3 regions of the Priestia sp. YIM B13486 genome follow, and region 1 is predicted to be linked to each of the others. Evidence: riboswitches for the same ligand, from Rfam matches in the RefSeq annotation. Region 1 holds a riboswitch; each other region holds the start of a gene.

Region 1 (10,304 bases):
AAAGTGGCGACAAATAGAGAATTCTACTCCCTATCATATACCACTCTATCTTATATTTACCTTTCAAGAAATTTTTATATTTATAATAACTTAAAATAAAATTTATAAATATTTAAATTCGATTTACTTTTAAAAATGTAGTTTTCATTAAAGATGAAATATAGATTAATTTTATATATAGTGGTAAATGTATAAACTCTATTATAAAAATGATAGTTTTATCATTTACTCTAAATGACGACAAATTTTAAGTAAGTAAGTTAACTATTACATATATTAAAAACATTAAATCAAACTTATATAAATAACATTATCTTTTTTATCTATATATCACGTATTATAAAACTATATCATTTATATACATAATTAAAATAAACCCTAATTTGTCGTCAATAAGTGTAAATGGTGAAATTAATGATTTTTATAAAATGTTTTACGATTTACTTATATGCTAAAGTTAGTCTTATATAGGTTATAAATAACTTGAATAAGTTATATTTCTAATTACTACATCGAGTTAAACTAAAAATGCTGAGTGATTTAACAATTTCCATTATAATTCTTCCATGCAACCTTTCTTCCTAACCTTATGATACTGAAATATCTTCCTCTACCTAAAATGTAATATATTACTAATGAAAACAATAAAAAGCATATTGTACACTTAATGGGTATGTAAGTAATATTTTATGGAGGTTTTAAATTGAAAGCTACTGGCATCGTTAGGAAACTAGACAACCTGGGAAGAGTAGTCTTACCCATCGAATTAAGAAGAACATTAAATATTAAAAAGAACGACCCTGTTGAAATTTTTGTAGATAATGAGAACATTGTGTTGAAAAAATATTCACCTAATTTAGCCTGTAAAGTGACAGGTGAAGTTTCCGAAGATAATCTAATCTTGGCAAAAGGAAAAGTAATTCTAAGCCGTGAGGGAGTAAAGCAACTGCTTAGAGAGTTAGAAGTAAAGTTATAACTCAAATATGAAGAATGAAAGCAGACTCTTTTCGACTTTTATACCTAGTATTTTAATTAAAATGTCTGTCCACTCTGCATAAAGACAGCACCTAATTATTTAGGTGCTGTCTTTATGTAAAAAAAGGATTTCTGAATCTTCAATCAACTAACTTTATATTACCGGAAACTGATATAAACAAGCTATAACTTTGTTATAATGTCTGACACAAATAATCTAATGTTATCTTTCTTTTTATAGTTAGCATAAAACATCTTCAAGGAAGCAAGAAAGCAAAAGAACCCTTGTGGCAGTAGGGGTTCTCGATGAGGATATTTTCTCGTTAATGCAGCTTTTTATATATCTTTGACATACTAACGCTTTAGTAGGAGACGAACGAGAAAAAATGTATAAAAAGCGCATGTTTTATACATATGCTCGTACGGAAAAATATAGTCTATATAGCAAAAATATGTTATTATGTGTCTGCACATGCATTTTATAGTAAAAAGCCACCTGTCCTGCAAATACTGGGTGGCTTTTTATTTTGCTTACCTTTTGACTGGACAAATTATAACCCAATACTATATTTTAGATATGTACATGTATATATTACACTTTTATCAACTATTAAAAGCAGCTATGATCAACCACACATGTAAGAAAAGCCCTCAATTAATTTTGAGGGCTTTTCTTGTATGTGTCTCCCCTAAGTATAAATAGTGAAACTTTAATAATATGTAAAGTACTTTATTATTTACTTAATGCAATCAGATATATCTAAAGACTGATCGTGAAAAAAGATAACTATTTAGTTATCTTTTTTTCTTACCAATATAAAGCAAATGTGACGAAACGCCTAAAGTATAAGGGTCGGTTGCTGTTTTCTTTAATAATTCAATTAATCGATCAAACTCAACTTGTCCCTTGTCTGTCCAATAATTCCATTGTTCTTTAGATAAAAGAGAACCAATACTAGATGATCCAATTAGACTTAAAGTTTCAAATCCATTAGATTCCATAAAAGGATTAATTTCTTGTAGATCAAAGTAATAAGCTCCTGTAAATCTTCCTTCATCCTGATGATTAAATTCGCCAGTAGCAATAAACTCTTCGATATTGTCCATTGTATTATTGGGTTTCCACGCCTCTGGATTTAACAGTGAAGAGATAGCGTGCCTAATTCGGGACATAAAGGCAACAAATACAACTCCCTCATCTTTTGTCACGCGGTACAGTTCTTTAACAGCAGCATCACGATCTTGTTCATTCTGTAGATGATACATTGGCCCCATCATCAAGGAAGCATCGAACTCTTTGTCTTTTAATAAATTTAAATCCTTTGCATCCATAATATGAAATCCATTAAATTGATTAAAAAGCTCAAGTTCTTGTGCTTTATTTTCAGCTACCTTTACTAATTTAGGAGTGAGATCAGTTAGCGTTACCTGAAATCCTTTCTCGGCTAGTGTCATTGCATATTTACCAGGACCAGCCCCATTATCTAATATACTGCCGTTTTCCGGTAGATACTCTTGTATATAATGCCAGTTTATTTGAAACTCTAAGGGTTCTCTATCTAGGCGTCCCCACTCATCAAATGTTGAGTAATAATCCATAACTTTGTTCATAAAAAAATTCCCCTTCTATGTCTTATGCAACTTCCAATAAATATAAGTATTATTTATTTTGTAGAATTTGTAAACTATTGATGGAGATTACATACAAAGTTAATTAACATAATGTGCGTTATGAATAGTCAAGATATCTAAAACCTTTGTCCATTGTTCTTAAAAAGAATATATTTATATGTCAACTATAACTCCTAGTCAGAAACTAAAAATATGACATCTTTGTTAACAACAAGGTCTTTCTCTTCTTTATCTCGAAATAACCTACTTGTAGAAAAAAATGGTAAAGGAGAAAAATTCTTATGCAAAAAATAAAATCCTCTCTTACAGGTCGCCTGGGTGGTTATACAAAGGAAATGATGAAAGATTTAAATGTGCCAGGAGCAGCAGTCGCAATCATAAAAGATAGAGAAATTATTCTTTCTGAAGGATTTGGGTATCGCGACATTGAAAATAAAAAACCTGTTACACCAAGTACACTGTTTGCAATTGGTTCATCTACAAAAGCTTTTGGGACGCTTTCTCTAAGTTTACTTGCTCAGCAACAAAAGTTTAATTGGGATAAATCTGTTCAAACGTATATTCCTGCTTTTTCACTCCATGATCCTCTAGCAAGCTCACAAACTACAGCTCGTGATTTGGCCTCTCATCGTTCTGGTGTTAGTCGTCATGAACTACTATGGTATGGATCTTCACTAACACGAAAAGACATCGCAGAAAAAATTCAATATTTGGAGCTAGATGCACCATTTCGTACAAGCTTTTTATATAATAATTTAATGTATGCAACCATTAGCTATATGGTAGAAGAAATTACAAATCAGACATGGGAACAGTATGTATCCGAACATATCCTGCAACCTCTTCATATGGAAGATACAAATTTTTCAGTTACTACTTCACAAGCAAAAGATGATCATGCACTTCCATACATTGAAAAGAACGAAGATATAGTCAAAGTTCCATTTCGTAACATCGATACAGTTGGTGCTGCGGGCTGCATAAACTCAAATATAGAAGATATGGCCAAATGGGTGCTATTCCACTTAAATCAAGGAAAAGTGGGCGAACATGAACTTATTACACCTGATATGTTACAGCAGATGTATCAACCGCATATTCCAATTCCAGATGAACCACTTTTATCTACATCAGAAACAACACTAAATTGCTATGGACTTGGCTGGTTTATTAGTGCATATCGGGGTTATAGAGTAATCCATCATGGTGGGAATATTGATGGATTTTCAGCACTCGTATCTTTTATACCAGAGGAAAATGTCGGACTTGTTATATTAACAAACACTGGTACAACATTATTACCATCTTACCTTGCGAATCAAATTTATGATGAGCTTCTGAAGCTAGATGCAATTGACTGGCGTAAAAGAGCTATAGAAGATACAGCTAAATTTAAAGAAATGATGAAAGAATTAGATAAGCCTCTTCCACAAGTAAAAGAGACAACCCTTACACATGCAGTAGAAGAATATACAGGGATATTTGAGCATCCTGCATATGGGAAAATGGAAGTGTATAAACAAAACGATACGTTATATTTAAAGTGGGAATCAGTTAATATAGAGATGAAACATCATCATTACAATGTATACACGACAAAGTGGAATCTTTCTCATACGGAAATGACTGTGTTAATTGCCTATGAGATGGACGTAGAAGGCGAATTATCACAGTTTAAATTGCATTTACCACCAATGTTGAGTACAAAGCCGATTGTATTTAGTAGACTCACAGATAGGATTTCATAAAATTAAACATAAAACTTACCACTTAAAATAATGAAAAAAGTATTAGACGAGACGCACCTTCTCGCTTAATACTTTTTTCATTATTTTATTTATATATCTCACTAAATGGTGATGTTCAATATACCTTTTCAGAATTTTTTCTTGGAAGATCGGTAACATATTCTGTTTACATAAAACAGCTTATAAGAATTTATCTGTACATACGTAAAAGCCATTTAAGACTTATCTTAAATGGCTTTTACAATGTTTATGTTATTTCATTTACTCATCAATAATTATGGTATCAGCGTTTATATCCTCGAAACAAAGATTTACTGTTCTTTGTTTCGCTCTGGTTCTATGTATTGTTCCAGCTGGTATAAGTAACGTATCATTCGGTTTTAACACGGCTGTATCCCTATCTTTAAAATCAATTAAAAGTTCTCCCTCCAAAACCATAAAAAGCTCATCTGAATTAGAATGATAGTGCCATTTGTATTCGCCTGAAAATACAGCTATACGAAGACAGTGATTATTAATATTCGATACAGGAAAATTCACGTGTTGATCTTTAATATCTTTTGTAATTTCTTGAAGATTAATCTTTTCCAGCTCTAATTTCTCTAGCATTACAATTCCCCTTTATATGTTATCTATAATAAATTCAATTTAATTTCCCCATGTAAACTAAACCATTTGAACGATTTCCATTCATAGTTGTATATTCTACTTTCTTGTATTCTAAGGTTTCAAATTGATCTACCCATTCTTTCACACGTTCTTCGCTATGATGACGTAAAATGGCCCCATCTGGTAATTCAAAAACCCCGTATGTATGATACTTAGTGAGTGCCTTTTCATAACGTAATTTATTTCTTTCATCACTATTCAGTAGAAAGTCGTTGATGTAAATAATACCTCCTGGCTTTAGTACCCGTTTAATCTCATTTAAAATAGCGTTTTGTTCCTCACTTTTATGAACACATGTTAAAACTGCAAAAAGTAAGACAGCATCCAAAGAATCATTAGAAAAAGGAAGCTTCCCACTTTGAATAACTTGAAAATCGATTTCTGAGTTATGAGACTTAGCTCTTTTAATCATTTCTTCTGAAAAGTCTACACCATGTAAATTGTTATAATCGTAACTTCTTAATTCCAATAAAGTCCGTCCATACCCACAACCATAATCTAATATGGCAGCATTGTGATTAACATGTGTTAGGAATAATTCAGGTTGAAAAGGCGTAGTAAATTCTTTTTTATTAGCTACTTCATTCCAATATTCATCTTGTTTGATCATCTTTATGAAACAACTCCCTATTGATCTATCAACTTTTATTGCATCATAGCATGTAAAAACATAAAATAATGTGAGATATCTCATATTTTTATAATAGTAGGAGAAAAAATGAAATTTTTAAACGAGCCTATGCAAAGTTACTATATCGAGAAATACTCTATTCAATCACTTTTTTCCTTTCCAATTACTCCATTTATTCAGGTCTGCGAATTTGAACGTGGTGAATTTATCTATAAGGAAGGCTCCTATCCTCAATATATTTATTATCTTGTTGAAGGTAAGGCAAAACTCTATGTTACACACGAAAATGGGAAAGTGTCCTTGATTAATTTTTTACAAGCTCCAACATTTATGGGGGAAGTGGAACTATTAAATTCACAAAGATATTCTAAAGCTATACAAACTGTCACTAAAACCATTTGTTTAGCTATTCCTATTAACACCTGTAAAAATAAGCTCTTAACAGATGTAACATTTCTCAGATATTTATGCAGTTTTTTAAGTGAGAAAGCAACTAAAATTTCAGCAAAGTATACACAAAATCAGGCCTATCCACTCGAGAACCGTCTTGCTGCTTTTATAATGTTGTCGGCTGATGATAACTTTTATAAAGAAAAACATACTGAAGTATGCGAATACTTGGGTGTATCATATCGCCATCTACTCCATGTACTAGCCCAGCTATGTAAATCAAAGACTATTGAAAAGCAGTCGCGAGGTTACATTATTAAGGACAAAGAACGTTTGAAAAAATTAGCTAAATTAAATTAAAGACACTCATAATAACCTCGTTTCATAAGAAAGATGACTATATGTAAATGATATAAAATGTAGTTGCCATAATCGCATGTATCGAAAACATTCTAGAAGAGCCAATCCCTTTATAAGTCTTGGCTCTTTTGGGCTAATCATATTTAATTCATAGCTCAATGATGGAATACACGTATACCTGAATGTGCCATGATCATCCCATATTCATTTGCTGCCTGTGTAACTTGTTCATCTCGTAAAGAATTTCCTGTTTGAACCACATATTTAACGCCACTTTGAGCCGCACGATCGATATTATCACGGAAAGGTAGAAAAGCGTCGGATGCATAGGAAACGCCTTTTAATCTTTTTAGCCATTCTCGTTTTTCACTCTTACTTAGCCTAGCAGGGACCTCCTCAAAACATTGTTTCCAGTGCTCATTTTCTACCTCAGTAATATCATCATTCAGCCATCCATCAATTGCATTATTAACTTCTACACGAGAAATGCCTTCTCTGAACTTCATGTTAAGGGCTCTTGGATGTTGTCTTAGCCACCATTTATCAGCTTTTTCAGCAGCCAACCTCGTACAATGAATACGGGACTGCTGTCCAGCACCAATTCCAATTGTTTGGCCATCTAATGCGAAACAAATGGAGTTTGATTGTGTATATTTTAATGTAATAAGAGCAACAAGAAGGTCTCTCTTTGCATGATCAGGGATATCACATTGAGTCGTAACAATCTGATTGAAAACTTCTTTCCCAATCTGTACATCATTTCTTTGTTGTTCTAGAGTAATGCCAAATATCGTTCTTTTTTCAATTAGATCAGGCACATAATTTGGATCAATCTCTAAAATTAGATATTTTCCTTTCTTTTTCTGTTTCAAAATCTCTAGTGCTTCTTGAGTGTAGCTTGGTGAAACAATCATATCAGAAACCTCTGTTTTGAGGAGATTAGCTACAGTTATATCCACTTCATCACTAAAAGCAGCACAATCTCCAAATGAAGACATCCTATCTGTCCCACGCGCTCTTGCATAAGCAATCGCTAATGGAGACAGGTCTAGGCCTTTAACAAAATAGGATTCAGTAAGTGTCTCATTTAGTGGAGAGTACACAGCTGCACCTGCTGGACTTACGTGTTTAAAGGATGCAGCTGCAGGTTGATCAGTAGCCTGTCGAAGCTCCCGAACCAGTTGAAAAGCGTTTAATGCATCTAGAAAGTTAATATAACTTGCTTCTCCATTTAAGATTTTAATAGGCGTGTTTTTAGCATTCTGAACTTTAGCTTTACTTTGATTTGGGTTCATTCCGTACCGTAAACCAATCTCTTTCATGTAAAAAATCCCCTTTCTAAATAAAAAAAGTATTTGAACTCATGTTCAAATACTTTGCCCAGGCGTACGGCCGTTATCTATGTGCTTCCTCATGGTCCTCCATGTTTACGCCAGTAACACATAGTCTGTTTTATAGGTAAATTTTACATAATAAAAGTAATTTTAACAATACTTTTATCTAAATTTTTCTTTTTAAATTATATATTATATACTAATCTAATTTACATAAAAGGTATTTATTGGTATCTTAACTTAATTAGTTGATTTTTTCATATACATGAAAGTAATGTTCATAATGATTTCTTTCATCTTCAATACCTTTTTCAACCGATAACTCTTTCCATAGAGAAAAATCAAACTCTGGAAAGAAGCGATCACCTTTGAAATAATGATTGATTTTAGTTATGTACAATTTATGAGTGTAGGGTTGGAATTGTCGATAAATTTCCTCTCCTCCAAGGATAAATACTTCTTCCCCTTCGCACATGGAAAGAGCTTGTTCAACTGAATGAGCTATATAACAACCTGGAGCTTTATAATTTTCATTTGTGGTCATTATAATATTTTTACGTCCCTCCAGAGGTTTTCCGATGGATTCATAATTCTTCCTACCTAAAATAATTGAATGCCCCATAGTAACTTTTCTTAGATATTTCCAATCATTTGGGAGTCTCCAGGGAATATCATTATCCTTCCCAATTACATTTTCTTTTCCTACAGCAACCATTGCAGATATGATCATATGGTCCCTCCCCCCTTTTCTTTAATTTTAACAAATAAAGGAGGACTAGATGTATATCCTATACGAAATTAGTTACCATAATGTGCGTTCCAGGAACAAAAAACAGCCTTTGAAAGGCTGTTTTTTCCTTTGAAAAGTTATTTATTAGATTAAAATATAATTTTCTTTACTTCTTTTAATGTAACGAATCTGCCGCCTAGAATATTATTATGATGTTCTACTATTTTTGAAGCTGAAAGCACAGCCGTATCAAATGTGCTATGAGCATCTTTTACTAAGATATTCTCTTTATAACCTAAGCTATATGCTCTTCTACAAGTAGTATCTAAACAAAATTCAGTTTGCATCCCTGCAATGACTAATCTTCCAATTTCAAGTTCCTGAAGTTTTTTATGTAGAGTTGTTTGATAAAATGCGTCCCAAGAAGATTTTTGAATAACTATGTCTGTTGGTAAGGGGCTAACATCACGATGGATTTCCCATGTGACTTTTCCTTCACTAAGCATACTATTATAACTAGGGTCTGTATGCTGGATATAGATAATTGGTACATTAGATTGGTGAGCTTTTTCCCTTAGATAAGTAATATTTTGAAGCACTTGCTGTTCATTCCATAAAGATCCACCTTCATAAGAAAACATGATGTTTTGGACATCTATAAGCAACAAAGCCGTTTTTTTACTCATTTCGTTGTATCCCCCTATTGAGTTATGTGGAAAAAAATTAAAAATACTATTATATCAAATTAAAATCTCATAATAAAAAACCAATTTCTCAGTATTAAAATTTGAGAAATTGGTTTTTTTATATTGGTAGAACCCCAAAGTTGTTTAAACCAATTACTTTGTATTAAAAGAAATGTTGATTTTTCATCGTAAAATAATAAACAAGAGTTAAAAGAGCTAAAATCGAAAAGTTATAAAAGCTAAACCTTATAAGGTACATTTTACTTTTTTGTGGATCTCTCTTAATAAAAAGTTTAAATGAAATTACACTTGCGAGGGAAGCCACAATCGTGCCAAGTCCACCTAAATTCACACCTACTAATAAAGGCTGCCAATTCACGGAGAATTTTGATAAAAAGATCGCAGCTGGTACATTGCTTATCAGTTGGCTTAAAATTATGGAACTGAAAAAGATAGATGTGGGACTTTTGAGATTTTCGTTGGCAAATGTCTGTACTACCTTTAATTCCGATATGTTTCCTATAAATATAAAAAAGCATATAAAAGTAATAAGCAATAAATAATCAATTTTCTTCAATAATTTTATGTCAAGTATACATGCGGTTCCCAATACGATGATAAACGCAAGTTTATAGCTTAAAACCCCTAGTATGGATACAGATATGATGCCAAATAGTATTCCCCATACTGTTGCTTTTTTTTTATTATTTATAGGAATATACGGAAGTTCCATTTCCAATGTTTTACTATTCAATCTTTGATTAAGAAAGAATAACAGAATAATTCCAAGAACCACTAATAGAAGGATTGTTGTGAAAAATTGTATAGGCCTTATTCCGTAGTTAGTAAATATGAAAAGATTTTGAGGATTTCCCATTGGAGTTAGACTGCTTCCAATGTTAGCCGCAATTGTCTCTAATATAACAGTATCTAACATAGAAGTTTGTATAATCTTACTAATTATAAGTGTTAATGGTACAAATGTTATTAATGCAACATCATTCGTTACAAGCATGGAACTAAAAAAGCATAATAAAATTAGGATTGCTGAAACACTTTTACTATTATGACATTTACTTAGTATAGCAATGGCGAACTTATCCAATAGTTTAAGCTCTTCCAGAGCCTTAACTACGAGCATAAGATTAA
Region 2 (10,304 bases), on a different contig from region 1:
TTGCGCAGTGCCTTTAGAAAACAATGTTTCTTTCACGCCGTTAGTTGCTGCTTTTGTTTTGGCCGAAAAGATTGGATTTAAAATAACAACTACGAGTAAGTTAGATAATAATCCCCAGAATCCTTCATAAAGACCAAATGAATTTCCTGTGGCATGTACGGTAAACGTCACAACCAGCCCTACTACTAATCCAGCAATCGTACTTTCTTTCGATTGATTTCTCCAGAACAGACTGATAACGATAGCCGGGAAGATTTGTACCATACCGGATACCCCTAGTAACTGTAGGGAAACAAGTGCTTGAGGGAATAATAAACCGAATAAAAGTGCCAGTCCAATAACAACGAAAACCATAGAACGAGTAACCATTGTTAATGTTTTACCCTGTACATTTGGATTAATTAAATCTCTGAATATATTATTTGCAAATAAGTTAGACGCTCCGATAGCCATGATAGAACATGGAATTAATGAAGCAAGAGCAATCGTTGCATAAGCTAACCCTTGGCCAATGCCGCCATATGAATATTGAATTAAGGTTAATAATGCTAATCTAGGATCCGTTGTATCTTGAGGTAATACTTGATAAGCAATAAATCCTAAGAAGATGACTAGAATTAAAACAATATTGTAAAGCGGTAAGAAAATAGCATTTTTACGAAGCGAATCTGCACTTTTAGCAGTGAAAACACCTGTAGCAGCGTGGGCCCACATGAATAAAGCTAAAGCAGATACGAGTGATGCTGTAATAAACCATGGAATGCCTTTAGGTCCTTGTGTTGGGATCGTTAATAGCTGAGGTGAATCCTTTGCAACATTGTCGATCATGTTGCCCCAGCTTCCAAAATGCATAATTGGCAGAGAAACAACCATAAATAACATAATCGCCCATACTAAAATATCTTTAATAATTGCCGTATATGTGGGACCTTTAATTCCGCTGAAAAAGGTATAAAGAGCCACAAGAAAGAATGAAAGAATAACGACTGCTTTTACGTTAATGTAGCCAGTTCCTGCAACGCGAAGAGTATCTTGAATACCGCTAAGCTGAAGATCAATATATGGAATGAGCATCAATACACCTACTATAGCAATTAAAGAGGAGAGAAATTTACTGCTAAAACGTTCTCTGGCATAATCAGCAAGCGTAGTAAGTTTGTGCTTTTTAGCAACAGTCCAAAGCTTTGGAAGAAAAAAGTATGAAATTAAAAAGGCTAAAACAGAGTAAGGAATAGCAAAAAATGCGATGCTTCCCCCCTGATAAGCTGTACTTGTAAGACCTAGGAATGTATAAGCAGTATATAAATCTGCTCCTACTAAAAGCCAGACGAGCAGGCTTCCAAAACGTCTTCCACCTACAGCCCACTCTTCAACTGAGCTTCTAGATGATTTGTCACGTCCCGCTATAAAACCAATGGCGATAACGACAAGAACAATTGCTGATGTGATTAAAAGTGCGGTTAAATTTCCTTGCATTATTCAATGTCCCCCCAAGATTTTTGTAAACGATAAATGATAAATGTACACACAGGCGTTAAGAAGACCCATAAAAATAACCATAAATGCAAAAGAGGTAATCCAAAAATAATTGGATGAATGTTATTTACAAAAGGTAAAAAAACGAATTGAGCAATAAATGGAATGATGAATAAAATAAAAATTATGAATTTTCTGTTCAATTTTACTCCTCCTACTAAAAATTTATCTAACAATGTTCACTATGATAGCAAGTCTGACATGGTAAAGCAATAAGTTTTTTGAAAATTTCGTTATAATCTATGGAAATTTTTTTAGAAAAACAAAAAAGAGCTTATGGTGGGAGTATATTTGAAATGATTACGAAGGAAAAAAAGGGGGATAATCTAAGCGAAGTTGCTCTTGAAGCAAAAAGAGAACGGAAAAGAAGAAATTTAGTTTTGACCGGGAAGTTTTTATTATTTCGCTGAGATAAAGTATATTGCTATTGCATCATAAGAAAAGAATTTGTATGTTCAAATAGAGATTCATGGAAAGAATAAAACAGAGCAAATAAAAAAACTAGACAATAAGTGCTTGTCTAGTTCCACCACTCTGTCAGTGGTCCTTTGTCGCCATAAACAGGATCTGTTGTAGGAATAGGTACTTGTGCAATTTCATCAAATACGTGAGGGCGATCAGTTTGTTTTCCTGTTCTTAAATTGTAATCCATGCCCTCTGGATAAGCTCCAACCACTTTAAAATCAGCAGTTGACTGCAGACGCATATGCCCTGTTCCTGCAGGAAGTACGAGCACATCGCCAGCATGCACCACGATATTTTCCCCCATATGTCCACCTAGTTTTAAACGTGCAGATCCGCTAATTACACCTAGTGCTTCATGAGAATTACTGTGGTAATGGTGAAAATCATGTATGCCGCCTACCCAGCTGTTTTTCCAGTTGTGAGAATTAAAAATGCTCTCCACTTTCTCTTTCTTACTAATAAATACGTGTTCATACAACAAAACTGGAAGACGAGGGTGATTTGGAATGGTTCCGTCGTCATCAAAATAAAGAACTTTTACATTTGCATAATTCATAAGCATCCCTCTAACAATCTTTTTTCGTAATTTTCCCTGTTTTGTGCTTGCGTAAACAGAGAAGTTTGCTCGAAGTACTTCATTTGTTGCGAAGTGCATGATATGTAGGTTTTAACGTTTTCCTAAAAGAAGTCTCCCACTTCAAGCGTAGCTAAGCGGTGGGCAGTTCACTTTAGTATCTTTTCTTCATATTGTATATAAGTAAAGGGTCTAGTGCAAGAATTCTATGGATATATAGCTGTTAATTCTTATTATGTAAATGAATATTATATATTAATATAATTTTTAGAAGGTAATCTGCTCGTGGAGTAAAAGAATCAAACAACAAGAAAAGTTAGGATTTTAGTTGTTTTTGTAATTAAAAAGAGATTTTCAGAGGGTTTATTCATAATTTTACGAATAATTTATTATCTTTATAAAAGTAATGTAAACATTTTTGTGTATTGAGTAATAGAAATGAATGTTATATACTGATAAAAAATATATTCCTATATGTGACTGGCGCAACATGGATGACCATGGGGGAGCATATAGCGTATAAGCCGCGCGCCTGGGCAAACACTTGAGAGAATTCCGCAAGTGTTTTTTTTATTTTCCTAGGGAAGAGGAGTAGATTTGGATGAGCAATATGCAAAGGAAGATGGGAACATTTGCTTTAACCATGACAGGCATAGGTTCGATTATCGGTTCAGGGTGGCTGTTTGGAGCATGGAAAGCAGCTCAAATTGCGGGACCCGCGGCTATTTTTTCATGGGTTATTGGAATGGTGGTTATTTTGACCATTGCCCTATCATATGCTGAACTGGGCGCGATGTTTCCACAAGCAGGGGGGATGGTTAAATATCCTCAGTATTCACACGGATCATTTATTGGTTTTTTGGCTGCTTGGGCTAACTGGATTTCAATCGCTTCAACGATAACAGTGGAGGCTATTGCATCTGTGCAATATATGAGTACTTGGCCGTGGAAGTGGGCTCGCTGGACTCATGAATTGGTAGACAATGGAATTTTAACGTCCAAGGGGTTGGCAGTTGCGTCTTTGTTATTATTCGTTTACTTTTTTGTGAACTATTGGACGGTAAATCTCTTTGCGAAAGCAAACTCATTTATTACGATTGTTAAATTAATTATTCCTGGTTTAACGGCAGGGGCTTTATTTTTCGCTGGTTTTCATAGTGGAAACTTTTCAAGTGAGCATGGGGTTGCCCCTTATGGGTGGGCCAGTGTTTTAACGGCAGTGGCAACATCAGGTATTGTGTTTGCATTTAATGGGTTTCAAAGTCCTGTAAATATGGCAGGAGAAGCAAAATCACCTAATAAATCGATTCCGATAGCTGTAATTGGTTCAATTTTTATTGCAGGAATTGTATACATTATATTGCAAATTGTCTTTATCGGAGCAGTAAGTCCGTCATCAATTGCTGATGGATGGAATCACTTGAATTTTAATTCTCCTTTTGCTGATTTAGCGATTGCGCTTGGAATTAACTGGCTAACAATTGTGTTATACGCAGACGCATTTGTTTCTCCTTCCGGCACAGGTGCTACATATACGGCAACTACTTCTAGAATGTTATACGGGATGCAGCAAAATGGATACTTGCCAAAGATATTTGGTACTCTTCATCCACTTTACAATGTCCCGCGCCCAGCTATGTGGCTAAATTTAGCAGCTTGCTTCTTGTTTCTCTTTTTATTTAGAGGATGGGGTGTCTTAGCAGAAGTAATCTCAGTAGCGACGCTTATCTCTTATATTATGGGTCCTGTGGCGCTTATAACATTAAGAAAAACGGCTTCACACTTTTACCGTCCATTTTATTTAAAAGGGGCATCAGTTATTGCGCCATGCGGCTTCGTTTTTGCTTCCTTGACGCTTTACTGGGCAAGATGGCCGCTTACAGGTGAAGTGATCTTTATTATGGCAATTGGCCTGCCTGTTTATTTTTATTACCAAGCGAAAAATAAATGGGTGGGCTTTAAAAAAGAATTTTTAACCGGGGCTTGGATGCTTATCTATTTAGCGTGCATGATTTTTATTTCCTACATAGGAAGCGAAAAATTCGGAGGCAAAAATATTTTGCCTTTCGGATGGGATATGCTAGTGATTGCTTGCGTATCATTAGCTTTTTATTACTGGGGAATTAAAAGCGGCAAATCTAACCGATATATGAAAGAAGCTGAACAAATCAATCAAGAAAATTTTAAATCTAAATAAAAAAACACGAGCCCGTGCTCGTGTTTTTTTATTTAGGTCAGTGGAGAATTTAGACTTAGTTTTTATCAAAATATTGTAAAAAATATAGATTTTAAGGTTTAAGTATTTATACAGGGGGAACCTTTATTTGGGATAAAGTTCTAAAAAAACAAAATAAAGGGGATTGGGAAGCTGTGAAAAAAATGAATGTTTTGGCTTTTGTACTTATGCTAGTATTAGCGGCTTGCAACAGTTCTAAGGAAACGGGAGGATCCACTTCGGCTAAAAATAAGGCGATTGAAGCATCCATTGACAGCGCTTCTTACATTTTAGTAGATAGTGATGAAGGAGCTACAAGTGAAGAAAAAGGGCTGTTGAAAGTTGATTTAAAAGTGAAAAATGTATCCAAAAACAGTATATCTTTATCAGATTATGACGGTGTGTATTTATACGAAGGAGATGAACAGCTGTCTCCAAAAACTGGAGTGAACAGTCGTGAGCTTGGACTAGAAAGCAGTGCATCTGACAAGATTGGCGCTGGAAAGCAAAAAAAATTAACATTTGTCTTTGAAGTCAAAAAAGATAAAAAGTACAAAATTGGGCTTCAGCCAAAATCATCTGATTATGATGAAGAAATCGACGAAGTGACATTAACACTGGATACGAAAAAATACGCCAAAAGCTATAATAAGCTGCAAGACCCAGAAAAAGCTCTGCAAGCTTACACAGAAGTCCTTTACTTAAACAAAGAAAACGTAGACTATGATAAATATGTAACAGCAGATAAAACAGCTGTCATAGAAGAACAGAAAAAAGCGTTTAATGAGGAATTAAAAGGTGCGTTTTCTAACAGTTTAACCGACAAAGCAAAAAAAGATTTTTTTAACATGTATAAAGATGTTTTAAAAGAAAAAGCAAACGTGAAAACAAATGTGATTGCGAATGCAAATAATAAAGCCGTAGTAGAAGTGGAGTACACTACTCTTGATTTATCAGACTTATATTCATACGTATCGCAGCTTAAGCGAGCATACACAGATGAAACGAAAGATTACGATACAGAACACTCTGAAGAGTTTGCGGCTTCTAAATTCAAAGATATTGTAAATGAATTAGAAACGAAAGAAGGAAGTCGTCCCCTACGAATTTTTATGGTGAAAGAAGATGAGAAATGGACTGTAAAATCAAGTGACCTATACAGTGATTCTTTAGGTAAAACGTTTGGATCAAGCTATATTCGATAGACAAAAAAGAGAAGAATTTTTCTTCTCTTTTTTGTTTTCTGTAAATAAATCAACGAGCTTTTTGTAAAGCTAAATTTATCAAAATATGCTAGTATAGGTTCATTCATTCTTTTATTCTTATTATGATAGGCATCAATGGAGGTTCTTACTAATGAAAGCAAATTATTGTAAAGATACAAAGGCAGTTCGAACGAGCCGCATTTTTCCTAATGATATTAATAATCACAATACGTTATTTGGCGGAAAGTTAATGAGTGATATTGATATGATTGCGTCCATTTCAGCTTATCGTCACAGTCGTACAGAGTGTGTGACAGCTTCAGCAGACTCTATTCATTTTCTGCACCCTATTACGCCTCAGGATTCTGTATGTTTGGAGTCATACGTATCATGGGCAGGTCGTTCATCCATGGAAGTGTTTGTGAAAGTGATTAAAGAAAATTTAAAAACCGGGGAGCGTCAAATTGCAGCTACATCATTTTTAACTTTTGTGGCAATGGATGATGATGGAAAGCCCCGCGCAGTACCGGAGCTTATTCCAGAAACAGAAGAAGAAAAATACCTGTTTCAAACGGGGGCAGATCGCGCTACCACGCGTAAACAAGTGCGTAAAAAAAGCAATGAACTAGCCTCGGTATTGGATTTAGGACAACCTTGGTAGCATAAAAGAGAGGCCGAGACAAAAGTGTTTTAGCTCAAATGAAAAACGAACCAGTGATCAACATGTTTGATTAGTGGTTCGTTTTTTTTGTTATGGTAAACGTAGGTTTCATCTGTTTCGTTCCTTCTAGCAGCTGATTGGAGGGCAAGAGGAAGACTAAGGGGGGAAAAGCGAAAGAGACGAGGAGGCTCATCGGCCACCTGCGGAAAGCAAAGTCTTGCACAGAAATCAACTGCGGTGTCACAAGCGGTTCGACTTATATATCCCATTTGTTCGTCTTTAGATTGGATTCATTTAGTTATGTCTTAACCTCTCTTTTATATTTGATGAATCTCCTCTCTTGAACGAGAGGAGGAAATAAAATTATATGAAATTTATTTTCATTCATGGTAATATGAATTTAATATAATTTTCTAAAAAGTTTAAAAAGTACAACATTTATAAAGGAAGGTGTCGTGTCTAATGGTAACAGTAGAAGCAGCAGAAAGACAAAACAGCAGCACTGCCCTGCGCCGTGATGTAAAGTTTCTCGGTCAATTGTTAGGGAAAGTTCTGGTTCACCAAGGTGGAGAGGAACTGCTCAGCAAAGTAGAAAAAATACGCGAAGTAGCAAAATCACTTAGAGAAAACAAAGATGAAGTTATCTATAAAGAAATAAAAAATGAAATCGTTACTCTTGAACAGCCGATGCGCGAGCAGGTTATTCGGGCGTTTGCAGTTTATTTTCATTTAGTTAATATTGCAGAGCAAAATCATCGAATTCGTCGCAGACGCGAATATCAGCAGCAAGAAGATTCTATTATGCAGCCGGGCTCATTGGAAAGTGCCGTTGTTTCGCTTAAAAATAATGGCGTGGCGCCAGACGTAATTGTTAACTTGCTTCAAACTCTATCTCTAGAGCTCATCATCACTGCTCATCCAACAGAAGCCACTAGACGAAGTGTCCTTGATATTCATAAACGAATGGCTGAGCTTCTAAAAAACTTGGATAATCCAACGTTAACAAAACGTGAACGTACGGAAATTGAAGAAAGACTGTTTAGCGAAGTATTAATTTTATGGCAAACAAATGAACTGCGAGATCGCAAGCCGACGGTAATGGATGAAGTATCCAATGGATTATATTATTTTGATGAAACGTTATTTGAAGTGCTTCCTCAACTTCATCAGGAGTTGGAAAATTCATTGCAGGAGAATTACCCTGAAGAAAATTGGAAGGTGCCTAATATTCTTCGGTTTGGTTCATGGATTGGCGGAGACCGAGATGGAAATCCAAACGTAACTCCTAAAGTAACGTGGCAAACGCTTGTCAAACAAAGGAAGTTAGCTATTCGTAAATATAAAGAGTCGCTTACTCAATTGAGACAAAGGTTAAGTCAGTCTACAAAAAGAGTCGCAGTTTCAGATAATCTTCTTGATTCTATTAATCAAGAAATATCGCTGCTGCCTGAGAAAAAGCGATGGAGAATCAAACACGAAGTATATCGCTGCAAGCTTACGATTATGCTTCATAAATTAAATTTAGTTGGAGAATCGGAAGCAGGCTATCAAAGGTCGGAAGAACTTCTACATGATTTATTTCTAATCAAAGATAGCTTGCAAAAGCACCAGCCTCAGGATTATCAGTTAAAAAGCTTATGTAAATTAATTCGCCAAGTTGAGCTGTTTGGTTTTCATTTAGCAACGCTTGATATCCGTAATCACAGCGGGGAACATGAAGCGGCAATCAAAGAAATTTTCCATGCTGTTTCTTTAGCTGAAGATTATTCAGCGTTAACGGAAGAGAAAAAAGTTGAGCTGCTAGGTAAAGTTCTTCAAGACCCAAGACCTGTGATATCGTTTGTAGAGAATTACTCTAAAGAAACGCAGCAAGTAATTGAAGTATTTAACATGATTCATCGAGCACATAAAGAATTTGGAGAAAGATCTATTGAAGTCTACTTAATCAGTATGACCCAGTCTGCAAGTGACTTGTTAGAAGTTATGGTACTCGCCAAAGAAGCGGGTATTTACCGCCTTCATGCAGATGGCCGCATTGAAAGTAAGTTAAATATAGCTCCGCTGCTTGAAACGATTGATGATCTCACAGCGGGTCCTAAAATCATGGAACAGCTATTTCAATTAGATTTTTATCGTGAGCACTTAAGGAAACAGCAGGATTTGCAGGAAATTATGCTTGGCTACTCAGATGGAAGCAAAGATGGAGGAACGCTTACTGCTAATTGGAAGCTCTATAAAGCGCAGCAGGAAATTCACGATATGGCGAGGAAGTATCAAGTTCGTCTGAAGTTTTTCCATGGCCGAGGCGGCTCACTAGGCCGGGGAGGTGGACCGTTAAACCGAAGCATTTTATCTCAGCCTGTTGAGACGCTAGGAGACGGTGTGAAAATTACAGAGCAAGGAGAAGTTCTTTCTTCTAGATATGCTTTATATGACATTGCCTACCGAAGCCTTGAACAAGCGGTCTCAGCTCTTCTTACAGCGGCAGCAAATGTTTCTCAAGAAGCTGAACAATGTGATATTCGTACACATGAATGGGAAGAAACAATGGACGAGATTTCAACTGCTTCTTTACGTAAGTATCAAGAGCTTGTTTTCAAAGATCCAGACTTTTTAACGTATTTTAAACAAGCTACACCTCTTCCTGAGCTGGGGGCTTTAAATATTGGGTCACGTCCAATGAGTCGAAAAGGAAGTGATCGCTTTGAAGACTTGCGAGCGATTCCGTGGGTATTTGCATGGACGCAAAGCAGACAGCTGCTTCCAGCCTGGTACGCTGCAGGTACGGGCTTACAGCATTTAGTAGAGAAATCCGGAGATATACAGCTTCTTCAGCAAATGTATAAAGAATGGCCATTTTTCCGCTCGACCGTCGATAATCTGCAAATGGCCTTAACAAAAGCAGATTTAATGGCAGCAAAAGAATACACGGAAATGGTACAAGACCCGGCTATTTCAGAGCGGATTTTTACCGCTATTAAAAAAGAGTATAATCTCACAAAAGAAATGATTCTTCAAATCACAGGTCAAAAAGAATTAATGGATCATCTTCCTACGATTAAAGAATCTATTAAATTACGAAATCCGTATGTGGACCCTCTAACATTCTTACAAGTTAAGGTCATTTCCAAGCTGCGTGAAGATGAGGCTGGAACGTTAAATGAAGAACTTTTAAAAGAAGCGTTATTAACGATTAACGGCATTGCAGCAGGGTTGCGTAATACAGGCTGATGATACCAAAAGACACCTCAAGAAAATAAAAGAGGTGTCTTTTGCTTATTCTTCTCACATAAAGAACTGCCTGTCAGTTCCCTCTCTTTTAAAGAGAACTTCCGCCTGTTAAATAGGCACTGAGAAAAATCAATGATAGAATAGAAAAAAGATGGAAATATTCTACAACTGAATACGAGTGATGGGGAACTAGATTGAATATGGAGGACGAGGACAATGGTAAAAAATTCGCAAATCTTCATTGAAGCTGACTCCGAGAATTCTGTATTTATTGGACTGGAATTTTGTGAGTATACACAAAAAATGAATCCTACTTGTTTGTCCAAACAGCATATAAATGTGTTTATTCATCCGGAAGAACTCACCGTGGAATTTAAGAAAACAAAAAGTGATAGAACTATCGATGATTTTCATCTC
Region 3 (10,304 bases), on a different contig from region 1:
TTTCGCTGCCATATTGACCATCGGTTCCTTGCTGGGAAAGTTCAAATCCTAATCTAATTAAGTTTTGCTGCAGTTCTTTTACAGCTAGTCCGCTATCACCTTGCTGCAATTGTGCTGATGGCTTATTATTTTCCACCACCGTCACGCCTGTATTAATACTATTAAAGAAATCCAGATCCATTTCATTGATATCAACATTGCCTTTAATCCCGTTTACTTTTCCTTGATCTGTATATTGAAACATAGCCCATCTATCCCAAATCGCCGTATCACCTGGGTTAACGAATCCCTTAGAACGGTTACTTCCACTGTAACGAGCTATCCATAGCGGATATCTTGCCACGGCGCTTGTAAAATTGGATTTAATAAAACTATACCCCGTGTAAAGAATAGGCGTAATACTTGTTTTCCTTTCAATATACTCCATCCATCTGACTGCAAAGGCTGTGACCTGCGCTTTTGTTTTCCCTTTATTTTCTTCCAAATCTAAGCAATGAGGCAAATCAACCTTCATGCTGCCTAATTTATTTAAAAAGAAATTAACTTCTGCAATGGGATCATTATCAGCATGAGCAAAGTGATAAAAGCCTACACGTAGACCTGCATTTTTTGCACCTATATAATTATCATATGATTTTTTATCTAAGAAGGTTGTACCTTCTGTTAATTTAATATACGCGCCTTTTACACCATCCGACGCCACTTTTGCCCAATCAATTGTTCCGTTGTGATGAGAAACATCAATGACCTTAATATTTTGATTATTACGGTTTTGCATTGCTATCACTCCTTCATACAAACTATGAATAAAAAAGGAAATGGCAACTGATACAGGCCTATGAAATAGATATTAGGCTTTATAAAAAAACTACACTAAGAAGGGATTTTGGTAGCCTTCCCTTATTATAAGAAATGAATTTGTGCAATTTTATAAAGTGAGGAAAGCTATATTCGTTTATACTAATAATATGAAGATATACTGAATAAAAAGTGGAGGAATATGATGTCTTTAATAAAAGAAGCACGTAGATATGCAGAACACGCTCATAGCGGCCAAATGCGCAAGCTGTCCGATACACCTTATATTGTTCATCCTATTAACGTAGGTACTATTTTAGAAAAAGCAGGTTTTAGTGAAGAAGTAATTGCAGCAGCTTATCTGCATGATGCTGTAGAAGATACAAGTGTAACACTCGAAGAAATTGTACAAAGATTTGGTTTAGAGGTAGCGGGGATTGTTGAAGCTCATACAGAAAACAAATCAAAAAGCTGGGAAGAACGTAAACAGCATACAATTCAAATTGTGAAAACTGGTTCTCTTGAAGTGAAATCTTTAATTGTAGCAGATAAATTAGACAATTTACGGTCTTTAAAAGAAAGCTACGATCAGCAAGGAGATACGATTTGGAATAGCTTTAAAAGAGGATTCGAAAAGCAGAAATGGTACTACGAATCCATTAGCAAATACGCTGCACAAGGATTGGAACCAAGCCAAATTCCAAGTTTTTTTTATACGTATAAACAAGAAGTAAACGATTTTTTTAGAAGTTAATATTCATATGAAGAAATTAGAAAACACTGAAAATAACTATTGCGAACGCGCTGCATACGTATTAAAATATAGTAGAGTCAACACGCAATAAAGGCTCTACATAATCGGGACTGTAGTTCAGTGGGAGAATACTTGTCTGGCAGACAAGGGGTCGTGGGTTCGAATCCCATCAGTTCCATAAAACCAGTCGTATCAAGAGTTTAAAACGCTTTAAAACTCTGCAGGATGGAATGGTTGCAATACTATTTCATCTGACCTCTTCATGATTTCCATGAAGAGGTTTTTTATTTTCTTTTTACGATTGATCCTCATGATTTTTATGATTATTCTTTTCACTGCTCCTGCTGACAATTTCTCTAAGTTCGCCCTCGTCGCCTTTTGCATTGATGATTTCAAAAAGCTGATTCAGCCCTTCACTTGTTTCATCATTTGGTTCTTTGCCCATTCTATCCCCTCCTTTTGCTTCTAGGATGCCCATTTTTTTCACATTGTTTCATGTAAAAAGCAATTCATCAATATTAATCCGCCGTAAAAGTATACCTTTACGACCCTTGTGCGATTAATGGTTATACAAATATAATCAATCCTTTAAATTTTGCAGCATTTTATAGGGCTTCTAATACTCATCTATAATGAAATGATCATCACAAACTTCGTTAAAATCGTTCTCTTCGTGGAGATCTACTTCTTTATCTTTGGATATCTCGGTTTCTGTTGTAAATAGTTTAAAAAGCTTGTTTAACATTGTTCTACCTCATATTTTTCATTAATACATTCAATATGACTAATTTATATGAAGCCAGTATGAATTGAAACTTAAGATAATGTGAATGTAGACATTAACGTGAGATGTTAAGCATGCTTATACCCTGGACAAAGAAGTGATTAGTATATCAGCTGTATGTGGCATTCGTTCTATAAAAGTCGTCTTTGTTATTCGTTATTCGCTTTGCTATTGTACTAGGTAGCTTAGTTTTATGTATCATCGCTTTAATCCCTTAGTTATCAACATCCTTAAATACCATTCAAATGGCTTGTGTAGTTGGAATTATCCTTTTGCTTGCTTTGTTTTTCTTAGGTGATATCCACAATCAAACGAAAAAACGCAAGCTATAAAAAAGAACTTTGTATGCTGCTGCAAAGTTCTTTTCATAAACACTTACTGTTTGTTAAGAACTGTATGAAATAGCTCATACACTTCTCATACAATCGCTAAGACCTATTCAGTTAACAGTCCTTCTTACGTTTTTTTCAAACCATCCATATGCAATTTCAGCTTTAATTTCTTTATTTCCCGGAGAAACTAGGAAAATAACGTATGAACCGTTGTTTGGAAAGATAAATTTGCCATCTTCATCACTTACTAATGTACTTTTCGGCGGAACAACACGGTTAAATACGTTTACCCCTTTGGTAGGAAAGCCTTTTACCATTTCTGCAAATTTAATTTTCCCTTTTGGCTTTGAACGTATTGTAGTATTTGCTGGACTCACATTATCTGAAGTTGTTCCTTTTCCAGGCGGGATAGAATTAAACCAAATTTCAGCAGTAAAAGGTTCGTTGGAATAGTTAGTGATAGTAAAAGCATTCACAAATAAATCTACTCCGGAGCCGGAAGGGTTAACTAACCCGCCCCAAGCATTTCTATTTCCACCAAAACGAATAGGCTCAGTTTGTCCGACAAAATAGTCTCCTTTTAAAGATTGATATAAAGGATTAGGTATATTAACGGCTTTAATATAAGGTTTACTCGACTCGTAATTCGACATACAATCATCTCCTTTCTGTACTATATTTTATGAAGTTTTTCTATAAATGCTTGGACACATGCATTTAGAAATATATTTAATCTTTATATAAACGCAAAAAGATAGACCCGATACTGAGCCTATCTTTTCCTATCGCTTAATGCCCTCGTCGACTGCTGGTGTATAAACGGATTGTTTTTTGACTTTATATTCCGATGCTTTTTTAATACTTCTACTATCACTTCTTAAAGTAGGAATCACCTATTCTTTTGTAGTCATAGAATGAAGAATCCTTACCTTTTTTTCACAATATTCAACAATTTCATAACAGGCTGTGAGAATATCATGTCTAGACAGTTCTATTTCATCAAATACAAATTTTGAAAGCTGCTTCTGCAGAACCTCCAGCTTTTTGCTGTCTTCTTCATCGATCCATAGCCCTTCCGTAATACACACATCTGCTAGTTTGTTAATAGATTGAGCCGTCCAGTTTAAGCCGGCTGAAGAAACAGTTTTTGTAAGTAAATCGTTTTTTATAGCTAGAATAACTTGACACACATGGGTATAGGCATCAACTTTCTTTTGGATAAATGCTTTGCGAAGCTCTTGTTTGTATTGCTCTTTCGACATCACTATAGCTACGACAGACGTAATGAATGTTCCTGCCAGCGCGATGAGCGACCCTATCAAAATTCCTATCAGTTCTCCGGACAAAACGTTCACCTCTTTAAAGGTATTTCTATATGCTATGAGAATGAAGGAATTGATATGAGGTAAACACCATGTAAAAACAGCCCTAACTTTTCTAAGTTAGGGCTGTAACACTAAAATATGACGGAAACCAAATTAGATAATACGACTTGTAATAATTCCTTCAATTTGACCGATTTTTTCTTCTAGCTCAGGCACAATCTCGTCACTTACTTGATTGTCAATATCGATCATTGTATACGCATATTCACCGCGGCTTCTGTTCACCATATCTGCGATGTTTAAATTGTAGTTTGAGAATACTTGCGTAAGTTGTCCTACCATATTCGGCACGTTGTGATGGAAAGCAGCTACGCGTTTTTTCCCAGTGTAAGGAAGAGATGCATTCGGGAAATTCACTGAGTTTTTAACGTTTCCTGTTTCTAAGAAATTTTTCACTTGACGTGCTGCCATTACCGCACAGTTTTCTTCTGATTCTTGAGTTGATGCCCCTAGATGAGGAATTGGCACAACATTTTTCATGTTCAAGACATTTTGATTTGGGAAATCTGTAATGTATCGTCCAACTTTTCCACTTTCAAGAGCAGCTTTCATATCTTCTTCGTTTACAAGCTCACCGCGTGAGAAGTTCAAAATATGAACATCAGGTTTCATGATGCTAAACGTTTCTTTGTTGAAAACACCTTTTGTATCGTCCGTTAATGGAACGTGAACCGTAATATAGTCAGATGCTGCAAATAGTTCTTCTAGAGACATTGCACGCTGTACGTTGCGAGACAAATTCCAAGCTGTATTAACAGAAATGAATGGATCAAAACCAATTACGTCCATATCTAAATCAAGCGCATCGTTTGCTACAAGAGCACCAATTGCACCTAAACCAATAACGCCTAACGTTTTACCTTTGATTTCTTTTCCAACAAACTGTTTTTTACCTGCTTCAACTAACTTAGGAATTTGATCACCTTGGCCATCCAATCCTTTTGTCCATTCAACTCCAGCAAATAAGTTACGAGAAGAAGCCATAATTGTAGTTAAAACCATTTCTTTTACTGCGTTTGCATTAGCTCCTGGCGTATTAAATACAACGATACCTTGCTCCGTGCAAGCGTCCACCGGTATATTATTAACCCCTGCTCCAGCTCGTGCAATAGCTTTTAAATTTTGGTCAAATGCCATGCTGTGCATGTTAAAGCTACGCACGACAATCGCATCTGGATTTTCGCTGTCGTTGTCAATTTGATAACCTTCTTGATTAAAAACATTTAGACCTTTTTGTGCAATGTTGTTTAATGTTTTGATTGTTTGTACTTTTTTTAATGTTAATGTGCTCATTTTGTACTCTCCTCTGATTATCATCGTAGTTTTACATGTTTTTACCTTTGGATAAAGGAACTTCATTTTTAATTTTTTAAAAAGTCTGGTTTTTTAGCCTACATATGTGATAACTTCTATATCCTCTCCCCCTAAACAGAAAGAGGTAAGAGATATGTATTAATCCCTTACCTCTGCCCAGGCGAACGGCTACGTCACTATATGCTTCCTCACGGTTATCCGCGTTTCGCCAGTCACATATAGTCTTTGAAATTAAGTATATTCTAGCAAACTCTTTCAGAACGTTCAACCTTTTTTTAAAAGTTTGCTTTTTTCAGTCTAATTTTTAATCTCTTTAGTGAATCTCCTAATATATTGACAAATACCCTAATACATGTTAAATAAGAAGAGTGATTAGCACTCTATCCACTCAAGTGCTAATTGTTTTATAAGCCCTATTTGGAAAGGAGAATTTCTTATGTCAAAAAAAGAATTCAAAGCTGAATCAAAGCGATTATTAGAGATGATGATTAATTCCATCTATTCTCAAAAAGAAGTATTTTTGAGAGAACTTCTATCAAATTCAAGTGATGCAATCGATAAAATTTATTACAAAGCCTTAACAGACGACTCCTTGCGTTTTAACAAAGAAAGCTATTACATAAAAGTAACACCAGATAAAACTAACCGTACCTTAACCATTACGGATACTGGAATTGGCATGACGCAAGAAGAGCTTGAAAGCAGCTTGGGCACAATTGCGCGAAGCGGTTCCCTTGCGTTTAAAAACGAAAATGAAACAAAGGACGGGCACACGATTATCGGCCAATTCGGCGTTGGGTTTTACGCAGCGTTCATGGTGGCAGATGTCGTGACCGTGATTAGTAAAGCGTTAGGCAGCGATGAAGCCTATAAATGGGAATCTACTGGTGCTGATGGTTATACAATCGAGCGGTGCGAAAAAGAAACGGTTGGGACTCAAATTATTTTAAAAATTAAAGAAAATACAGAAGATGAAACATATGATGAGTATCTAGAAGATTATCGTTTAAAAGAAATTATTAAAAAGTATTCAGACTTTATCCGCTACCCGATTAAAATGGACATAACGGAAAAACGTCCTAAAGAAGGTTCTGATAACGAGCTAGAAGATTATACAGAAGAGCAAGTTATCAACAGTATGGTACCGATCTGGAAGAAAAATAAAAATGAATTGACTTCAGAAGACTATGAGCAGTTTTATTCAGAAAAGCGCTACGGATTTGATAAACCGCTCACTCACCTTCATATTAATGTGGATGGAACGATTCGCTACAATGCTATTTTATTTATTCCAGAAAATAGTCCGTTTGATTACTACTCAAAAGAATTTGAAAAAGGACTTGAACTCTACTCAAACGGCGTCTTAATTATGAATAAATGTGCAGATCTTCTTCCGGATTACTTTAGCTTTGTAAAAGGTATGGTAGATTCTGAAGATTTATCTCTTAATATTTCACGTGAAATTTTGCAGCAAGACCGACAGCTTCAGCTGATTGCCAAAAACATCGGCAAGAAAATCAAAAATGAATTAAAAAGCTTACTTAAAAACGAACGTGAAAAGTACGAGAAGTTTTATGAATCATTTGGCCGCCAGCTGAAGTACGGTGTTTACAGTGACTTTGGCAGCAACAAAGACGTATTAAAAGACCTGCTTTTATTCTATTCTTCTACAGAGAAAAAGCTCGTAACACTAGACGAATATGTATCGCGCATGCCTGAGGATCAAAAGTATATCTATTATGCATCAGGCGAATCGTACGACCGAATTGAAAAGCTTCCTCAAGCAGAATTGGTTGCAGATAAAGGGTACGAAATTCTGTATTTCACAGAAGATATCGATGAATTTGCGATTAAAATGTTAATGACGTATGAAGAAAAAGAATTTAAATCTGTTTCAAGCAGTGACTTAGGGATTGAATCAGAAGAAGAACAGCTCAATGAGTCTGAGGAAAAAGAGAATAAAGAGCTATTTGACTATATGAAGAAAGCTTTGGCGGGAAAAGTAGGAGATGTCCGCGCGTCTAAACGTTTAAAAACACATCCCGTGTGCTTATCGGCTGATGGTGAAGTAACGATTGAAATGGAGAAAATTTTAAGTGCTATGCCTGACAATCAGCATGTAAAAGCAGAAAAAGTGCTAGAAATTAACGTACATCATGATGTATTCGCTTCTTTAAAAGAAGCACTTGAAAATGATAAAGCGAAATTAGACCTTTATACAAATCTATTATATAACCAGGCTCTTTTAATTGAAGGCTTATCTATTAGTGATCCCGTTGAATTCACAAATGATATTTGTAAAATCATGATATAAAAATCAGGCGCAGAATCACTCTGCGCCTGATTATATGTATAACATAATAAAATTGGTTATATAGTAAGAAGCGATAAAAATGGGTACCGGCAGTTCTTCTATTACTCTTATTGAGTGTTTGCCTTCTTTAAAATGAAAAAGGTCTGATTTAAACTCCGCGACTTTTTCTCTTTTTTGATTAAAAATACACGCTTCCTCTATGGCTTCATGACTGCTTAACATGTAGACGTTATTTAACCATCTAATTTCTTGTTCCCCTGCGTTTTTAATTATTCCTTTACCTAATAGATACCCCACTGTTTTTCCATTTTCTTTTATCACCCACCGGTGTTTTTCCACGTGATCAATAAGCACCGTTCTTCCTTCCCATTGAACTTGTAAATGTACCTTTAAGCCGCAGGAGAAGATAGGAAACCAAGAAATAGAATCTAAAACTGGAAGTCCATCACGAGTTAAAAAATCAATACTTTTCGTCCACATATTTTTATGCGCTCTCTTAAGCTGTCCGACGTTTTCTCCATTTTCATTTGTAACTGCTACGGTCTTCCCCGCTGATTTAAAATAGGGAAGATAAAAAATATATTCTTGCATATAGGCCTCCAAAGATCCTGCACTTCATATTAATAGCGTGTATGTACATATACATAGTTATGTTTTTATCTTTCATATATTTCATTTGTTTCTTTTGATTTCTCCCTTTGTTTAAATTGGTTTTGATTTTCTTTTAAATGCTTTAGTAAAGCAACAATCAAGAAACTAATAATCACAAGAAGAAGCCAAGAGCTAATTTTACTTATATGAACCATTGTCCACTGCTGCTGTTGATCTGGATACTGCCATGCTCCAAAAAATGTTGCGATATTTTCAGCGATCCAAATGAAAAAGCCAATCAGTACAAAAGACAATACTAAAGGCATGCGATATGTACGTTTGTTAACCGTAAAATATACAAAAGTTCGATAAAAAATAAGTAAAGTAAAAAGTTTTAAAAACCAGCGGAAGTCGTAAATAAAATGATGCGTGAAAAAATTAAGGTAAATAGCCATACTTAGTATACTGACAATCCACGTAGAAGGCCAATTCGTAAGCTTTAATTCAAGCCTTCTCCACACTTGGCACATGTAGCTGGCTACACTAGCATACATAAATCCGCTGTACAGCGGAACTCCCCAGACTTTAGTGAAAGCTTTTTCTGGATAGCTCCATGAGCCCATATGAACTTTGTAGAGTTCTAACGCTAGTCCAATTAAATGAAATACTGCGATGACTTTTACTTCATCAAGCGTTTCTCGTTTAAACATCACCATTAAAACTTGAGTTCCTAGACAGACTAATAAAATAAGGTCATATCTAGAAATAAACGGTACTTCAATTATTTTTGTCATAGCCAACGTAAGAAAAATGATAACAGGAAAAACACAAGATTTTGCTTGTTCTAAACCAAAATAGATTAATTGCTTCATTGTAACATCCTATCTTTATAGCATTCCTTAGTATTTTCACAGAAATGATTCCTTGAAAATTATTGCAGATTTTTAAAATTTATTCAATAAGCATCTCCGCTGTTTTGGTAACTAAACTATCATACCCAGCGGAGAATCGTTTTCTCCGTTAACTTTTCAAAAAATCGGTTACTCTCTGTACATAGCGCTCTTTATCATAAGATAAGTACAGATAACTGGTTAACTGTACAGGCTCTCCAAAGAAAAAACGTTCATACAGTGTTTCTCTTGTGCCAAACGGACTCATAGTTAAATCCCACGCTAGTCGAAAAAGCTTAATTCGATCTTCTGCCCCTCTCGATTTAGCTTGCAAATAACGCGTAATATCTTCTTTAACCAATGAGCGGCACGTATTTTCTGTTGGTATTGCCATTAGTCCGCTTGCACCTAAAAGCTGGATAATCTCTGTAAAGGTAGGATATGTTTTTGAAAATATATTTGCGGCAATACGAAGTGTAGTTTCATTTGGACGCATGTATCCCCATAGATCAATCTCCGCTTCTTCTTCTGCTTTCATCACGAGAGCTTTCATCGTTTCTAACGCAATAATAAGCTCCGTTGCTTTTTCTCGTACATGCGGATAGTCTATAATGTTAATGGTTTCGATCAGAGATTGTACAATCCCTAATACAAACTCTGTTTTGACAATTCTCCTTGAAGTTACCTGATGCAGAGCAAAAGCTGAGAAGGAACTAGAAGCAAGGAATGTATTTGATACGTCTGCATTTTCATAGAAAAACACGCGGTTCCATGGTACTAATACATGCTCAAAGACAACAATTGTATCCATTTCTTCAAATCTAGAACTTAATGGATAATCAAACGCCGAATCTTTTCCTGCAAATGATTCTCTACAAATAAATTTAATTCCTTTTGTATTACTTGGAATCGAAAAAGCAAATCCTTTTTCTTTTCCTTGAATGCCCGCTGAAGACAGTACGAGCAGCTCATCCGTCATTCCACCCTGTGTAGCAAGCAGTTTCGCGCCTTGGATAACGATTCCCTCATTAGTTTTATCAACTATTTTTGCTGCTATCGGTTCGTCGTTTTGCTCGTAATAAAATTGGATTCGATTAGCTTGAGGATCGATGAATGTATGAGTGAGCGATAAATCGTGCTCT

The links. A riboswitch is a leader RNA that binds a small molecule or an ion and turns the genes downstream of it on or off. The one in region 1 is predicted to bind ZMP and ZTP.
Region 2: linked by a shared signal. The riboswitch ahead of ACFX4G_RS13760 (glutamate/serine transporter AimA) and the one ahead of ACFX4G_RS27905 (phosphoribosylaminoimidazolecarboxamide formyltransferase) in region 1 are both predicted to bind ZMP and ZTP.
Region 3: linked by a shared signal. The riboswitch ahead of ACFX4G_RS07500 (phosphoglycerate dehydrogenase) and the one ahead of ACFX4G_RS27905 (phosphoribosylaminoimidazolecarboxamide formyltransferase) in region 1 are both predicted to bind ZMP and ZTP.

The regions. Positions count from the first base shown of each region.
Region 1 covers NZ_JBHZOZ010000026.1:1,389-11,692, forward strand. The annotation lists gene ACFX4G_RS27875 (AbrB/MazE/SpoVT family DNA-binding domain-containing protein) at 704-976, shown strand; gene ACFX4G_RS27880 (class I SAM-dependent methyltransferase) at 1,771-2,586, opposite strand; gene ACFX4G_RS27885 (serine hydrolase) at 2,889-4,355, shown strand; gene ACFX4G_RS27890 (cupin domain-containing protein) at 4,617-4,946, opposite strand; gene ACFX4G_RS27895 (class I SAM-dependent methyltransferase) at 4,999-5,634, opposite strand; gene yeiL (transcriptional regulator YeiL) at 5,743-6,405, shown strand; gene ACFX4G_RS27905 (phosphoribosylaminoimidazolecarboxamide formyltransferase) at 6,561-7,727, opposite strand; ZMP/ZTP riboswitch at 7,777-7,855, opposite strand; gene ACFX4G_RS27910 (dihydrofolate reductase) at 7,984-8,469, opposite strand; gene ACFX4G_RS27915 (cysteine hydrolase family protein) at 8,619-9,155, opposite strand; gene ACFX4G_RS27920 (SLC13 family permease) at 9,319-10,304, opposite strand, start outside.
Region 2 covers NZ_JBHZOZ010000004.1:345,580-355,883, reverse strand. The annotation lists gene ACFX4G_RS13775 (sodium:solute symporter family protein) at 1-1,476, opposite strand, end outside; gene ACFX4G_RS13770 (DUF3311 domain-containing protein) at 1,476-1,679, opposite strand; gene ACFX4G_RS13765 (cupin domain-containing protein) at 2,057-2,656, opposite strand; ZMP/ZTP riboswitch at 3,042-3,120, shown strand; gene ACFX4G_RS13760 (glutamate/serine transporter AimA) at 3,177-4,772, shown strand; gene ACFX4G_RS13755 (DUF5105 domain-containing protein) at 4,955-5,995, shown strand; gene ACFX4G_RS13750 (acyl-CoA thioesterase) at 6,147-6,656, shown strand; gene ppc (phosphoenolpyruvate carboxylase) at 7,119-9,887, shown strand; gene ACFX4G_RS13740 (hypothetical protein) at 10,104-10,304, shown strand, end outside.
Region 3 covers NZ_JBHZOZ010000002.1:656,040-666,343, reverse strand. The annotation lists gene ACFX4G_RS07535 (GH25 family lysozyme) at 1-778, opposite strand, end outside; gene ACFX4G_RS07530 (HD domain-containing protein) at 1,004-1,552, shown strand; tRNA gene ACFX4G_RS07525 (tRNA-Ala) at 1,659-1,730, shown strand; gene ACFX4G_RS07520 (hypothetical protein) at 1,848-1,997, opposite strand; gene ACFX4G_RS07515 (hypothetical protein) at 2,169-2,297, opposite strand; gene ACFX4G_RS07510 (DUF6143 family protein) at 2,776-3,321, opposite strand; gene ACFX4G_RS07505 (hypothetical protein) at 3,562-4,023, opposite strand; gene ACFX4G_RS07500 (phosphoglycerate dehydrogenase) at 4,147-5,346, opposite strand; ZMP/ZTP riboswitch at 5,515-5,593, opposite strand; gene htpG (molecular chaperone HtpG) at 5,804-7,681, shown strand; gene ACFX4G_RS07490 (tubby C-terminal domain-like protein) at 7,712-8,272, opposite strand; gene ACFX4G_RS07485 (DUF817 domain-containing protein) at 8,338-9,144, opposite strand; gene hpaB (4-hydroxyphenylacetate 3-monooxygenase, oxygenase component) at 9,293-10,304, opposite strand, start outside.